2 regions of the Streptomyces sp. NBC_01244 genome follow, and region 1 is predicted to be linked to the other one. Evidence: riboswitches for the same ligand, from Rfam matches in the RefSeq annotation. Region 1 holds a riboswitch; the other holds the start of a gene.

Region 1 (7,812 bases):
GGCGTCACCCTGCACCCGGTCGGCGGCGAGCCGTTCGCACCGGAGGAGGACGAGACGTACGTCTTCCAGGGCCTCGCCCCGCTGCCCGACTTCGACGGCAACCGGGTGGTGCTCGGCGCGTGGGTCGTCGAGGACGAGTCGGCGGGCCTCGGCATCCGCGAATCGGCGGGGCCGGTCACGGACGAGTACGCCCGCTTCCTGCCCCACGTCATCCTCTAGTCCGGGGTCGCTAAGCGCCGAGGACCGACCTGAGCTGGTCCAGCCCCCAGTCCAGGTCCTCCTTGGAGATCACCAGCGGCGGCGCGATCCGGATGGTCGACCCGTGGGTGTCCTTGACCAGCACGCCGAGCTCCATCAGCTTTTCGGAGATCTCCCGGCCGGTGCCGCGCGACGGGTCGATGTCCACGCCCGCCCACAGCCCGCGGCCCCGTACGGCGGTCACCGCACCGCCGCCGACCAGCAGGTTCAGCTCCCGGTGCAGGTGGTCGCCGAGCTCGGTGGCGCGCTGCTGGTACTCGCCGGTGCGGAGCATCGCGATGACCTCCAGGGCGACGGCGCAGGCCAGCGGGTTGCCGCCGAAGGTGGAGCCGTGCTCGCCCGGCTTGAACACGCCGAGCACGTCGAGGTCGGCCACCACCGCCGACACGGGCACGACCCCGCCGCCCAGCGCCTTGCCGAGGATGTACACGTCCGGGACGACGCCCTCGTGTTCGCACGCGAAGGTCCTGCCGGTGCGGCCCAGGCCCGACTGGATCTCGTCGGCCATGAACAGGACGTTCCGCTCGCGCGTCAGTTCCCGTACGCCCCGCAGGTATCCGGCCGGCGGCACGAGGACGCCGGCCTCGCCCTGGATCGGCTCCAGGAGCACGGCGACGGTGTTCGAGGTGACGGCGGAGGCGAGCGCGGTGAGGTCCCCGTACGGGACGATCTCGAAGCCGGGGGTGTACGGGCCGAAGTGGTCGCGGGCCTCGTGGTCGGTGGAGAACGACACGATGGTCGTCGTCCGGCCGTGGAAGTTGTCGGCCGCCACCACGATCTTGGCGTGTCCGTCCGGTACGCCCTTGACCTCGTAACCCCACTTGCGGGCGGTCTTCACCGCCGTCTCCACGGCCTCCGCGCCCGTGTTCATGGGCAGCACCGCCTCCTTGCCGCACAGCGCCGCGAGCTCGGTACAGAAGTCCGCGAAGCGGTCGTGGTGGAAGGCGCGGGAGGTCAGGGTGACCCGCTCCAGCTGGGCGCGGGCGGCGTCGAGCAGGCGGCGGTTGCCGTGGCCGAAGTTCAGGGCGGAGTAGCCCGCGAGCATGTCGAGGTAGCGGCGGCCCTCCACGTCGGTCATCCACGCGCCCTCCGCGGTGGCGACGACGACGGGCAGGGGGTGGTAGTTGTGCGCGCTGTGCGCGTCGGCGGAGCGGATGGCATCAGCAGTTGTCGACACGGGGTCTCCGATCGTCCGTCAAGCCGGTGACGAGGGTGGCGTCACTGTCCATCCTCGCTCGAATGACGGACGGAGAAACCTTTCTCGCGGCGTGCCCGCTAAGGTGTCGGACACGCACCGCGACTGGCGCACGGAGAACCGACTCCGGGGGAGCCGTGCGCGCACGACCGCATACAGGGCCGCTCGCCTGGGCCTCGCGGGGACGAGACCTGACATCGACCCCGGAGGAGCCGCCATGAGCGCGAACCACCACCACCCGTACCGCCACCCCGCCCGCAGCCACCCTTCCCTTTGGGCGACCGACCCCGAGCTGGCCTCCTTCGTCGCCGCCGAGGAGACCCTCCAGGCGGAGACCCTGCGCCTCATCCCGAGCGAGAACTACGTGTCCTCGGCCGTGCTGGAGGCCTCCGGCACCGTGCTGCAGAACAAGTACAGCGAGGGCTACCCGGGCCGCCGCTACTACGAGGGCCAGCAGAACATCGACCGCATCGAGGCCCTGGCCGTGGAGCGGGCGAAGGGCCTCTTCGGCGTCGACCACGCCAACGTGCAGCCGTACTCCGGCTCGCCCGCCAACCTCGCGGTCTACCTGGCCTTCGCCAAGCCCGGCGACACGGTGATGGGCATGGCGCTGCCGATGGGCGGGCACCTGACGCACGGCTGGGGGGTCTCGGCGACGGGCTCCTGGTTCCGCGGCGTGCAGTACGGGGTCCAGGCCGAGACCGGCCTCATCGACTACGACGCCGTACGGGACCTCGCGCTCGCGGAGCGGCCCAAGCTGATCTTCTGCGGCGGTACGGCGCTCCCGCGCACGATCGACTTCGAGGCGTTCGCGTCGATCGCGAAGGAAGCGGGCTCGGTCCTCGTCGCCGACGTGGCGCACATCGCCGGCCTGATCGCGGGCGGGGCGCACCCCTCCCCGGCGGGTCACGTGGACGTGATCTCGACGACCACGCACAAGACCCTGCGCGGCCCGCGCGGCGCGATGCTGATGTGCCGCGAGGAGCACGCGAAGGCCATCGACAAGGCGGTCTTCCCGGGCCTCCAGGGCGGCCCGCACAACCAGACGACGGCCGGCATCGCCGTGGCCCTCCACGAGGCGGCGCAGCCCTCGTTCGTGTCGTACGCGCACGCGGTCGTGGCCAACGCGAAGGCGCTGGCCGCGGCGCTGCTGGAGCGGGGCTTCGACCTCGTCTCGGGCGGTACGGACAACCACCTGATCCTGATCGACCTCACGGGGAAGTCGGTGTCCGGCAAGATCGCGGCGAAGGCGCTGGACCGGGCCGGGATCGTCGTGAACTACAACACGGTGCCGTTCGACCCGCGCAAGCCGTTCGACCCGTCGGGGATCCGGATCGGGACGCCGTCGCTGACCTCGCGGGGGCTCTCCGAGGAGCACATGCCGGTGGTCGCCGACTGGATCTCGGAGGCGGTCTCCGCGGCGGCCCTTGGCGATGAGGCGGCCCTCGGCGCGATCCGCTCCGCGGTGGCCGACCTGATGGCCGCCTTCCCGGCCCCGGGCCTTCCCGTCGCCTGATTCCCCGGGTGGGGCAGCCCCTTGTGGGGCGGGCAGGGGCCGGTCCCTGCGGGGCTGTCCCCGACCCGCCCTTCCACCGTTCCCCGGGCTGCGCCCGGACCCCCTGGGGCTCCGCCCCAGACCCCGCGCCTCAAACGCCGGCGGGGCTGAGATGGCGCTCCGCGCCATCCAGCCCCGGGCGCGGAAAATCCAGCCCCGCCGGCGTTTGAGGCGCGGGTGTGGGCGGCGCCCACGGAGCCCCGCGCAGCGGTGTCCCGGCCCAGGGGGAAAGCGGTCGCTCGGCCGGGGCAAGATCCGGACGGGCCGCTACCGTTCGGTACCCGTGGCAGGGACGGGCGGGGGCGGAGCGACCCGCCGGGTTCCGGCCAGCGGCGGGGCCGAGCCCGGTGTCACACCTGAGAGAATGGCGCCATGGCTTCTGATCGTCCTCGCGCGCTCTCCGGCATCCAGCCCACCTCCGGTTCGTTCCACCTCGGGAACTACCTCGGAGCCATCCGGCAGTACGTCGCCCTGCAGGAGACGCACGACGCCTTCTACATGGTCGTCGACCTGCACGCGATCACCATGCCGCAGGATCCGAAGGATCTCCGCGCGAACACCCGGCTCTCCGCCGCGCAGCTCCTCGCCGCCGGTCTCGACCCCGAGCGCTGCACGCTCTTCATCCAGAGCCACGTGCCCGAGCACGCGCAGCTCGGCTGGGTCATGAACTGCATCACCGGTTTCGGCGAAGCCAGCCGGATGACCCAGTTCAAGGACAAGTCCGCCAAGTCGGGCGCCAACAACGCCACCGTCGGCCTGTTCACGTACCCGATCCTCCAGGTCGCCGACATCCTGCTCTACCAGGCGAACGCCGTCCCCGTCGGCGAGGACCAGCGTCAGCACATCGAGCTGACCCGGGACCTGGCCGAGCGCTTCAACCAGCGCTTCGGGCAGACCTTCACCCTCCCCTCGGCGCACATCGTCAAGGAGGTCGCGAAGATCTACGACCTCCAGGACCCGGCGATCAAGATGTCGAAGTCGGCTTCCTCGCCCAAGGGGCTGATCAACCTCCTCGACGAGCCCAAGGCCACCGAGAAGAAGATCAAGAGCGCCGTGACCGACACCGAGGCCGTGGTCCGGTTCGACGCCGCGAACAAGCCCGGCGTCAGCAACCTGCTCACGATCTACTCCACCCTCACGGGCGAGTCCATCCCCGCGCTGGAGGCCGCGTACGAGGGCAAGGGCTACGGCGCGCTCAAGACCGATCTGGCCGGCGTGATGGTCGATTTCGTCACACCGTTCAAGCAGCGCACCCAGGAGTACCTGGACGATCCGGAGACCCTGGATTCCCTGCTGGCCAAGGGCGCGGAGAAGGCCAGGGCGGTCGCCGCGGAGACCCTGGCGCAGGCGTACGACCACCTCGGTTTCCTCCCCGCGAAGCACTGACGGGGACCGAAGAGAAAGAGGGCCCTGGCGATCTGGGGGGTGCTGCCGCCACACTGGGGCGGCAGCACTCGTGCGACGCACATGCGGAGCACAGACCACGCACAGGACTACAGGCGGAGGAGAGCTACGTGGGGACCGTAACGCTCGGCGTTTCGATCGCGGTCCCGGAGCCGTACGGCAGCAGCCTTCAGGAGCTGCGCGCGGGCTTCGGGGACGCCGCCGCGCACGGCATTCCCACGCACGTCACCCTCGTACCGCCGACGGAGGTGGCCGCGGACCGGCTGCCCGAGATCCGCGCCCACCTGGCCGCGGTCGCGGCCGCCGGCCGCCCCTTCGCGATGCGGCTGGCCGGCACGGGCACCTTCCGTCCCCTCTCGCCGGTGGTCTTCGTCCAGGTCGTGGAGGGCGGCTCCGGCTGCACCCGGCTCCAGGGCCAGGTCCGCGACCCGGACGGGCCGCTCAGCCGGGAGCTCTCGTTCCCGTACCACCCGCACGTCACGGTCGCCCACGGGATCTCCGAGGAGGCGATGGACCTGGCGTTCACCACCCTCGCCGACTACGCGGCGCAGTGGCTCTGCTCCGGGTTCGCCCTCTACGAGCAGGGCTCGGACGGGGTCTGGCGCAAGCTGCGGGAATATCCGTTCGGCAACGGGGCAAGCGGTGGGGCGAGCGCCGTTCCGGCGCAGCTCGGCTCGGCTACGGACAACAGTGCGGCGGCAGCCGCGGGCGAGGCGACCGCACGCCGTTCCTGACGCAGGAACCGCAACCGGAAACCGATCCTTCGCAGGATCAGGGCGTGGAACGGCCGAGCCGTCGGGCGAAAAGTCACAATCGACGACCGTAGTCCCCAAAAGCGGCAATCCCGGCTATTTACGACAGCTCATTTACGGTGACCGTATGGACTGGCTGACGAAACTCCCGCTCATCGGGCCCCTCGTGTCCGCCGTGATGCGGACGCACCTGTGGCGTTCGTACCAGCGGCTCGACCGCGTGCACTGGAGCAGACTCGCCGCCGCGATCACCTTCATCAGCTTCCTCGCCCTCTTCCCCCTGATCACGGTCGCCGCCGCGATCGGCGCCGGACTGCTCACCCAGGACCAGCTCGACCGGCTCCAGAAGAACCTCGCCGAGCAGGTCCCCGGCATCTCCGACCAGCTCGACATCAACGCCCTCGTCGCGAACGCGAGCACGGTCGGCCTGATCGCCGCCGCCGTCCTGCTCTTCACCGGAATCGGCTGGATCACCTCGATGCGGGACTGCCTGCGCGCGGTGTGGGAGAAGGACGACGAGGACGAGGGCAACCCCTTCGTCCGCAAGGGCAAGGACGCGCTCGTCCTCGTCGGCCTCGGCGGCGTCGGCCTGGCCTCGGCCGCCGCGTCGATCTTCGGCTCCAGCGCGGTCGGCAAGGCCGGGGACTGGCTGGGCGTCCCCCGCGACGGCGCGGGCGGCGGCCTGCTGCGGGGCGGGGCCTTCCTCGTCGGAGTCGTGGCCGCCTTCCTGCTCCTGCTCTACGTCCTGACCCTGCTCCCCGGCGTCGAACCGCCCCGCCGCCGCCTGATCGAGGCGGCCCTCCTCGGCGCGGCCGGCTTCGAGCTGCTGAAGCTGCTGCTCAGCGGCTACATGCGGGAGGTCGCCACGAAGAGCATGTACGGGGCCTTCGGCGTGCCGATCGCGCTGCTGATCTGGATCAACCTCACGGCGAAGCTGCTGCTGTTCTGCGCGGCGTGGACCGCGAGCCGCGACGATGCCGACGGGGACGGCGTGGAGGACCCGGAGCCGGGCCGTGAGCCCGCTCCGGAGCCGGGCCGTGAGTCCGCCGCGGAGCCCGGCGGTGAGTCCGCCGCGGAGCCCGCAGGCTCCGCTACGCCCGGCCGCGAGCCCGGCGGCCGCGCCCCCGCGGCCAGCGCCGGTTGACGGCGTAGGCCCCGCCGGCCACCACCGCCAGCACCCCGCCCGCCACGCCGAGGGCGGTACCGGCCCCGCCGCCGGAGCCCGCACCGGACGCCGACGGGTTGTTCTCGTGGGACTGGGCCGGGGAGCCGTGGGACGTGGTGTCCGCGCTCTTCGGCGGCACCAGTTCGCCCACCGGCTTGACCTTCCCGCTCGCCGCGAAGCCCCAGTCGAGCAGGTCGGCGGTCTCCTCGTACACGGAGTTGGCGCCGCCGGTCCCCGGGTTCATCACCGTGACCAGCAGCTTCTTGTCACCGCGCTGGGCGGCTCCGGTGAAGGTGGAGCCGGCCATCGTGGTGTTGCCGTTCTTCACCCCGGCGATGCCCTTGTAGGGGGGGAGGCCGCCGGCGCCGGTCATCAGCCGGTTGGTGTTCTGGATCTCGAAGGTCTCGCGCGGCTTCCCCGCCTCCTGCCGGCCGGGGAACTTCGCGCTGGCCGTGCCGCAGTACTCCCGGAAGTCCTGCTTCTGTAGACCGGAGCGGGCGATCAGGGTGAGGTCGTAGGCGCTGGAGACCTGGCCCGGAGCGTCGTAGCCGTCCGGGGACACCACGTGGGTGTCCAGGGCCTGGAGCTCCTCGGCGTGCGCCTGCATGTCCTTGACGGTCTTCTCGACGCCGCCGTTCATGGCCGAAAGTACGTGCACGGCGTCGTTCCCGGAGCGCAGGAACACCCCGAGCCACAGGTCGTGGACGCTGTACTCGGCGTCCTCCTTGATGCCCACCAGGCTGGAGCCGGAACCGACCCCGTCCAGCTCCAGGTCGGTGACCTTGTGGACCTGGTCCTTGGGCAGACCCGGCAGCACGGTGTCGGCGAAGAGCATCTTCATGGTCGAGGCCGGGGGGAGCCGCCAGTGCGCGTTGTGCGCGGCGAGGATCTCGCCCGTCTCGGCGTCGGCCACGATCCACGAACGGCCCGTCAGGTTCGCGGGCAGCGCGGGCGCGCCGGGCAGCAGGTTGACCTGCGTACCGGGCTGCCCGAGCGCCGAGCCGCCGACCGTGGACATCGAGGCGGGCGGCGCCGGCGCCTTGCGCGGCTGCCCTTTCCCGTCCACCGGTGGCGTCGGCGTCGGCACGGCGTACGCGGGCGAGGCCAGCAGCGTCGGGACCAGCAGGGCGGGAAGTGCGGCGGATAGGACCGTCAACGCGGTCTTCTTGGCAGACACGCAGGTGAAAGTACATCCCGATGCTGTGCTTAGCGTCACGGACCGGCCAACCCGCCGCAACCACCGCCGGGACAGCCCACCCCGGCGCGTCCGTCCTGGCGACGAAACCGATACTGAGCTCATGAAACTCAGCCGCGCCGCTTCCTGGTTCCTGCTCGCCTTCGGAGTGTGGAGCTGGTTCATCTGGGTGTCTTTCGTCCGGAACCTGTGGAAGGACGGCAGCGGTCTGGCCTTCGACGACGCGGGGGACCCGACCACGTACTTCTGGGTCCACCTTCTCCTGGCGGTGGCGTCCTTTCTCCTGGG
Region 2 (7,812 bases), 2.1 Mb from region 1:
TCGCCCGTCAGCACCTTGAGCCGCTTGGTGAAGAAGACCATCACCGCGCCCGCCGCGATCACCATGGCGCCCTGCCACAGGAAGTTCCAGCTCTGGCCGATGACCGCGTCGAGCCGGGGCAGCTGCGCGCCGATCGCGTCTCCGGTGGCGGCGGCGAGGAACCAGACGCCCATCATCTGATTGGTGAAGGCCCGCGGAGCGAGCTTCGTGGTGACCGAGAGGCCCACCGGGCTCAGGCACATCTCGCCCATCACCTGGATCACGTACACGCCCACCAGCCACATCAGCGAGACCTTGACCCCGCTGGAGGCGATTGCCGCGGCGCCCGACATGACCACGAAGGAGGCGCCGGTCAGCAGCAGGGCCAGGCCGAACTTGAACGGGGTGCTCATGTGCTTGCCCCGGCGCACCCAGAAGGCGGCGAAGACGGGGGCCAGGATGATCACGAACAGCGAGGGCAGCGACTGGGTCCAGCTCGCCGGGATGTGCCAGCCGAGCAGGGACAGGTCGGTCTTCTGGGCGGCGAACAGGTTCAGCTCGTTGCCCATCTGGTCGTAGACCAGCCAGAACAGCGTGGCGGCCAGGAAGAGCCAGACGTAGGCCCGCAGCCGGGTCTTCTCGACCCGGTCGATCTTCGGGCTGCGGTACATCGAGAGCAGCACGCCCGCCGGGACCACCACGGCGACGATCGTCAGCACGAAGGTGATGTTGTCGATGCTCAGCGCGTGCGAGGCGGCCAGCAGGGTGATCAGTACGGCGGTGAAGACCAGGCCGTACGAGGAGGACTTGCGCACCTTGGCCCGCTCGGCGGGGGTGAGCCGGACCACGGGCTCCGCCCGCAGCTGCTCCGACAGGCGGCGGCCGCCGAGGACGTACTGGACCAGGCCGAGGGCCATGCCGACGGCGGCGGCGCCGAAGCCGAGGTGCCAGTTGACCTCCTCGCCGAGGTAGCCGACGACGAGCGGGGCGATGACGGCGCCCAGGTTGATGCCCATGTAGAAGATCGAGTAGCCGGCGTCGCGCCGCTGGTCGTCGTCGGCGGCGTACAGCCGGCCGACCAGCGCGGAGATGTTCGGCTTGAGCAGGCCGGTGCCGATGACGATGAGGGCCAAACCGGGCCAGACGAAGACCGGGTTCGGGACCGCCATCAGGACGTGCCCCGCCATGATGACCACGCCGCCCCACAGGACCGCCCGCCGGGCGCCGAGGAAGCGGTCGGCGATCCAGCCGCCGGGCAGCGCCAGCAGCGAGATCATGGCCATGTAGACGCCTTCCACGGCCTCCGCGGTGCCCTCGTGGAGTCCCATGCCCCCGTGGCCGCGGGATGCGGCGAGGAAGTGCACGAGGATGGCGACCATGCCGTAGAGGCTGAAACGCTCCCACAGCTCCGCGAGGACGAGGGTGGCGAGCCCGCGCGGGTGGCGCTTCCCGCCCACCGCCGCCGCGTCCGGTGCTGCGTCCGACGCCGGGGGCTTCTGCATATCCATCGAAGGCTTCACATATTCATTGGAGCCCTGTCGCGCCGGACCGGGATCGGTCTTTCGGCCCGTTACCGGAGGAAACGGAACGCCCCGGACCGAAGGGCCCGGGGCGTTCGCCTGCGGCGGGGGGTGCGGACCGGGTCAGAGGTCCGCGAGGGCCAGGCCGGCCTGCGCGGCGGCGGCCTGGACGGTCTGCTCCAGCAGCACCGCGATGGTCATCGGGCCCACGCCGCCCGGTACCGGGGTGATCAGCGAGGCGCGTGCGGCGGCCGACTCGAAGTGGACGTCGCCGACGTTGCCCTCGTTGTAGCCGGCGTCCAGGACCACGGCGCCCGGCTTGATGTCCTCGCCGCGGATGAACTCGGCCTTGCCGACGGCGGCGACCAGCACGTCCGCCTGGCGGACGATGGACGGCAGGTCCACGGTGCGCGAGTGGCAGTAGGTGACCGTGGCGTTCTGCTCCAGCAGCAGCATCCCGGCGGGCTTGCCCAGGATCGCGCTGCGGCCGACGACCACGGCGTGCTTGCCGGTCAGGTCCACGTCGTAGGCCTCCAGCAGGCGCATGATGCCGCCGGGGGTGCAGGAGACGAAGCCCGGCAGTCCGAAGCCCATGGCGGCGAAGGAGTGCATGGTGACCCCGTCGACGTCCTTGCCCGGGGCGATGGCCTCGAAGGCGGCGCGCTCGTCGATGTGGTGCGGGACGGGGTGCTGGAGCAGGATGCCGCTGATCTCCGGGTCCTCGGAGAGCGCGGTCAGGGTGGCGACGAGCTCCTCGGTGGTCGTCGCGGCCGGCAGCTCCACGTGGCGGGAGGTGATCCCGGCCTTGGCGCAACGGTTCTGCTTCATGCGGACGTAGGTGACGGACGCGGGGTCCTCGCCGACGAGCACGGTCGCCAGACAGGGCGCGGTGCCGGTGCGCTCGGTGATCTTCGCGGCGTACTCGGCGGTCCGCTCCGAGATGCGGCGGGCGAGGGCGGTGCCGTCCATCAGCCGGGCGGTCTGTGCCTGCTGAACGGTCTGGGCAGTCGTCTGAGTTGTCATCGGGGCTCCTGAGCGTCGCTGCGGGATCGCGGTTCGCCCAGGCGCGCGGCAGTCGGCGTACGGGATGCGGGAGTACGCCGGGCCGCTCCCCGGTGGTGATCCACCCGAACGCCAGTCACGGCCCGCCGCCCAGTGTAGGCGACCCCCCGGGATGTCCGGCGTGCCCCCGCCATTGGCAATCCGGTGGATGACCGGCGCCGGACCTGGGACGATCGAGACATGACGCGCACTTTCGACCATCTCGTCGCGGAAGCGGAGTCCGTCTCCGTGGACGGCTGGGACTTCTCCTGGCTCGACGGCCGCGCCACCGAGCAGCGCCCCTCCTGGGGCTATCAGGGCCTCCTGGCACGACACCTGGCGCAGGTCGATTCCGCCCTGGACATCCAGACCGGAGGCGGGGAGGTGCTCGCCGGAGCCGGGCCCCTGCCCCGGCTGACGGTGGCCACCGAGTCGTGGCCGCCCAACGTCGACAAGGCGACAAGACTGCTGCACCCGCTCGGCGCGGTCGTGGTGGCGGACTCCGACGAGCCGCCGCTGCCGTTCGGCGACGGGGCCTTCGAGTTCGTCGCCAGCAGGCATCCGGTCACGATCTGGTGGGAGGAGATCACGCGGGTGCTGAAGCCCGGTGGCACGTACCTCTCCCAGCAGGTCGGCCCGGCGAGCGTTTTCGAGCTCGTGGAGTATTTCCTGGGACCGCAGCCGGAGGAGGTCCGGCGGGCCCGGCACCCCGACGACGCGGTCGCCGAGGCCGCGAAGGCGGGGCTGGAGGTGGTCGATCTGCGCTCCGAGCGGCTGCGGACGGAGTTCCACGACATCGGAGCCGTGATCTACTTTCTACGGAAGGTGATCTGGATGGTGCCGGGCTTCACGGTCGGGCAGCATCGGGACCGGTTGCGCGAGCTGCACGAACAGATCGAGCGCGAAGGCCCGTTCGTCGCACACACCGCCCGTTTTCTCATCGAGGCCCGCAAAACGGGCTGACAAAACGGGCGGACGCGACCACCCGCGACCGGCTCCCCGGTCGCAGCGTGGCGCAGGTCACTCAATTCAGCGCGTAACGAATCTACTCGGGCATGCGATGAACCGACAGGTGTCCTCGTGCGGCCCGGAATACAGACCCCCCTCGGGTCTGTTTCCCGAGTTCGCGCGATGATGTCCCGCCACCCCTTATCTGTTCGCAACGAGAGGCTCCTTGTGTCGCTCAGCCCGTCCCGTACGTTCCCCACGGAGATCGCCGAATCCGAGGCCCTGGTCGCGCTTGTCGAGCGTGGCCGCGAGCAGGGTCACATCAACGGTGATGACGTGCGCCAGGCCTTCGAGGCCGGCCGCATCCCGGTGGACCAGTGGAAGCGGGTCCTGCGCAGCCTGAACCAGGTCCTGGACGAGGAGGGCGTCGCGCTGCACGTCAGCGCCGCCCCCGCCACGAAGGCTCCCGCCAAGAAGGCGCGCAAGGCGGCCGCCCCGGCGCGCACCGTCGCCAAGAAGGCCGCCGCCCCGCCGCGCCTCATCGGTGCGCGCAAGACGGCCGCCACGACCCCCGCCGCGGCGATATCCGACCCGTCGGCCTCCGGGACCGAGGAGGAGGTGGCGGCAGATGCCGCCGCCGCGCCGAAGAAGCGCGCGGTCAAGAAGACCGCCGTGAAGAAGACCGCCGTGAAGAAGACGGCCGCCACGAAGAAGACCGCCAAGGACGGCGACGAGGGCGACGCCCCCGTGGCCGAGGGCGAGGACTGGGCGGCCGAGGACCTGGACGAGGGCGACGAGAAGGAGACGCCCAAGACGGGCGGCAGCGCCGGCTTCGTCCTGTCCGACGACGACGAGGACGACGCCCCGGCCCAGACCGTCATGGTCGCCGGCGCCACCGCCGACCCCGTCAAGGACTACCTCAAGCTCATCGGCAAGGTGCCACTGCTCAACGCCGAGCAGGAGGTGGAGCTCGCCAAGCGCATCGAGGCCGGTCTCTTCTCCGAGTACAAGCTCGAAGAGGAGGAGGACCACAAGCCCGCGTTCAAGCGCGAGCTGGAGATCCTCGTCGAGGACGGCCGCCGGGCCAAGAACCACCTGCTGGAGGCCAACCTCCGCCTCGTGGTCTCCCTCGCCAAGCGCTACACCGGCCGCGGCATGCTCTTCCTGGACCTGATCCAGGAGGGCAACGTCGGTCTGATCCGCGCCGTGGAGAAGTTCGACTACACCAAGGGCTTCAAGTTCTCCACGTACGCCACCTGGTGGATCCGGCAGGCGATCACGCGTGCCATGGCCGACCAGTCGCGCACCATCCGCATCCCCGTCCACATGGTCGAGATCATCAACAAGCTGGCCCGTGTCCAGCGCCAGATGCTCCAGGACCTCGGCCGGGAGCCCACTCCGGAGGAGCTGGGCAAGGAACTCGACATGACCCCCGAGAAGGTCATCGAGGTCCAGAAGTACGGCCGCGAGCCGATCTCCCTGCACACCCCGCTGGGTGAGGAGGGCGACAGCGAGTTCGGCGACCTCATCGAGGACTCCGAGGCGGTCGTACCGGCCGACGCGGTGTCCTTCACCTTCCTCCAGGAGCAGCTCCAGTCCATCCTGGGCACGCTCTCGGAGCGCGAGGCGGGCGTGGTCTCCATGCGCTACGGCCTCAACGACGGCCAGCCGAAGACCCTCGACGAGATCGGCCGCGTGTACGGGGTCACCCGTGAGCGCATCCGCCAGATCGAGTCGAAGACCATGTCGAAGCTCCGTCACCCGTCGCGCTCGCAGGTGCTGCGCGACTACCTCGACTAAACCGTCAGGTCAGTCGGAAGACCGGCCCTCGGGGCGTGAACGGCAGGGAGGCACCCTGCGGGATCAGATAGGCGTGCTCGCGCCGGATCCGCAGGGTGTCGCACTCGCCGTCCGTGATCACGAGGACCGGGGCACCGGGTGGGAAGTCCTCCGCCCGGTGCAGCAGGTCGATGCCCGGTTGCAGGACCGTGCCGCCCCGGCCGCGCACCCGGACCCGCCCGGCGATTTCGGTCGGTGGCAGATAGCCCGCGTCGTACGGCGCCGCGTCGCAGAACACGACGCGGGCGGCCGGTACGTCGCGGGCTTCCGCGTACGAGGCGATGGCGCCGAGCGCCTTGCCGAGCAGGGCGGCGTTCATCGATCCCGAGGTGTCGAGGACCACCCCGAACGTGCAGCGGGCGGTCTCCTCGAGCGGGAAGTACCGGCCCGCGCGCGGGATGTCGGGGGTGGAGGCCTGACGGCGGGCCGGGCGGGCGTAGGACCGTACGGCCACGGGCCGGGGCACGTACGCGTCGAACCAGCGGGCGAGCGCCGCGTCCCACGGCACCGGCGGGTGGGCCAGCGCCCGGATCTCCTGGATCAGCCCGGCGGGGAGCAGTCCGCGCTCTCCGTACCCGTGCAGGTCGAAGCCCTGGACCAGGCCGCGCCGGTAGAACTCGTCCAGGTCGGTGTACGGGCAGCTGCCCGGGTGGGGCAGCGGCTCGCCCAGGATGTCCCCGCGGCCCTTGCCGCGCAGGGTGGCGAGGCGGCGCATGCGGCGCAGGTCGGCGGTGATCCGGTCGTAGACCTCCTCGACGGAGAGGTCCCGCAGCTCCGCGTCGTACAGCAGCCCCTCGGGCATCTCGCCGACGTCCATCTCCACGAGCCAGCCGTTGACCACGTAGTCGGCGGCCACGTTGTGCAGGTACGGGTCGCGGGCGCCGCGGCGCTCCCCGTGGCGCAGGGCGGCGTGCAGCATCTCGTGGGCCAGGATGAACCGCCATTCCCCGTCGGTGAAGCTGCGCAGCGGATTGACGTAGATCTCCCCGGCGCTCGCGCTGACGGCGGCGATGTCGATGCCCTGGGCTCGGGCCAGCTCGGCGTCGGCGACGATCTTCAGCCCGGCGGCGAGCCCCCCGAGCAGCGGGTACGAGGAGACGAACCAGTTGAGGGCCCGGTCCCACGGGTGGAGGCGGGATCGCTCGCCGGTGACCCGGTCGCGGCGGCCGCCGGCCACGTCCATGGCGGCCGAGACGCTGCGGGTCAGGGCGTGCGCGAAGGCGGTCTCCCAGTCGGGGACGGTGGTGTTCCACGCCCGCCATGTCACGAGGACCTGGTCGGGGTGGTCTCCGGCGGTGCCGCAGTTCTCGTGGGCCGCGGGGATGCCGTCGCGGCGCCAGCGGGCGGCGAGCAGGTCCTCGTCGCCGCCGGGGTGCTCGGCGGGCAGGCGGTCCGGAGTCCAGCCGGGTGCGAAGCTCGCCAGGAAGCGGTTGACGACGGCGCAGCGGGCGGCCAGGTCGAAGCGGTCGGGCTGGGGGCGGTCCTCGTCCTTGGCGGCGGGGACGTGTCCGAAGCCGAGGTGGAGCAGCGTGTGGGAGAGCGTCCAGGCCCATTCCTCGGCTGTGGCGCGCCGGGTGGGGTGGACGTGGACGGTGCCGTTGGAGTCGACGGCCGCCAGCCCTCCGGCGGGGGTGGCCGGGCACTTCGCCTGGCGGCAGACGCTGGCGGAGACGGCGGCGAGGGCAGGGTTCCGCTTGACCAGGGCGAGGCCCTCGGCGAAGGCCTGGTCGGCGGGGTCGGGCTTGGGGTTGCCGGTCTTCTTGCGGATGCCGCGGGTCACCGGCGGGCCTCGACCAGGCGCGGCATGTCACGGGCCGCTTCGACGAGGAACCAGGCGGGCAGCACGGGCAGGCCGTCGGCGTCGTCGGCGATGACGGTCTGGGCGACCTCGACGGAGATCTCGGCGAGCTGCACGAGGAGGGACTTGGCCCGGCACGCGGTCTGCCGGACGGCGGGCGAGACGTGCTCGCGCCGTGCGGGCAGCTCCTTGACCAGCCGGCCCCGGAAGGCGTCGGCCAGGTAGTAGAGCAGGTCGCGGTCGGCGAGGCGGGTGGGCCAGTTCGCGTCGCCCTTCATGATCGCCTCGATGCCGAAGGAATGGCGGACGATCTTCGCGTAACCGCAGAAGGAGACGGCGTGCGCCGGGGTGAGGGTGCCGTGGGCGATCACCTTCAGGGTCGTTTCGTCCAGGTCCGGGCCGAAGGAGTGCAGGGCGTCGGAGAGCATGTGCCAGGAGCGCGGCGTGGAGAACGGCTCCTCCGTCTTGGGCGGCTGCGACCACAGGTGGTCGGGCCGGTCGGTGAGGTAGTCGGTGACCCACGGGTGGATGCCGTGCTCGCCGGCCCAGACCAGCCAGTCCCCGGCGGAGGCGTTCAGGTGGACGTGGGTGAGCCGGTTGACCAGCGCGGAGGCGATGGGCCGGGCCAGGGCGTTGTCGGTGGCCCGGTTGCCCGCGCCGATGACGATGGAGCCCGCGGGCAGCTCG

The links. Region 1 has a riboswitch for ZMP and ZTP ahead of glyA (serine hydroxymethyltransferase). Riboswitches for the same ligand answer to the same signal wherever they lie in the genome.
Region 2: linked by a shared signal. The riboswitch ahead of OG247_RS35415 (bifunctional 5,10-methylenetetrahydrofolate dehydrogenase/5,10-methenyltetrahydrofolate cyclohydrolase) and the one ahead of glyA (serine hydroxymethyltransferase) in region 1 are both predicted to bind ZMP and ZTP.

What each region holds. Positions count from the first base shown of each region.
Region 1 is NZ_CP108488.1:5,839,111-5,846,922, forward strand. It holds gene OG247_RS26465 (glutathionylspermidine synthase family protein) at 1-219, shown strand, start outside; gene rocD (ornithine--oxo-acid transaminase) at 230-1,435, opposite strand; ZMP/ZTP riboswitch at 1,545-1,635, shown strand; gene glyA (serine hydroxymethyltransferase) at 1,671-2,969, shown strand; gene trpS (tryptophan--tRNA ligase) at 3,381-4,394, shown strand; gene OG247_RS26485 (2'-5' RNA ligase family protein) at 4,523-5,146, shown strand; gene OG247_RS26490 (YhjD/YihY/BrkB family envelope integrity protein) at 5,292-6,308, shown strand; gene OG247_RS26495 (D-alanyl-D-alanine carboxypeptidase family protein) at 6,256-7,506, opposite strand; gene OG247_RS26500 (SCO4848 family membrane protein) at 7,628-7,812, shown strand, end outside.
Region 2 is NZ_CP108488.1:7,953,200-7,961,011, reverse strand. It holds gene OG247_RS35420 (peptide MFS transporter) at 1-1,487, opposite strand, end outside; gene OG247_RS35415 (bifunctional 5,10-methylenetetrahydrofolate dehydrogenase/5,10-methenyltetrahydrofolate cyclohydrolase) at 1,623-2,522, opposite strand; ZMP/ZTP riboswitch at 2,551-2,651, opposite strand; gene OG247_RS35410 (methyltransferase domain-containing protein) at 2,742-3,503, shown strand; gene OG247_RS35405 (RNA polymerase sigma factor) at 3,717-5,288, shown strand; gene OG247_RS35400 (vWA domain-containing protein) at 5,293-7,107, opposite strand; gene OG247_RS35395 (ATP-binding protein) at 7,104-7,812, opposite strand, start outside.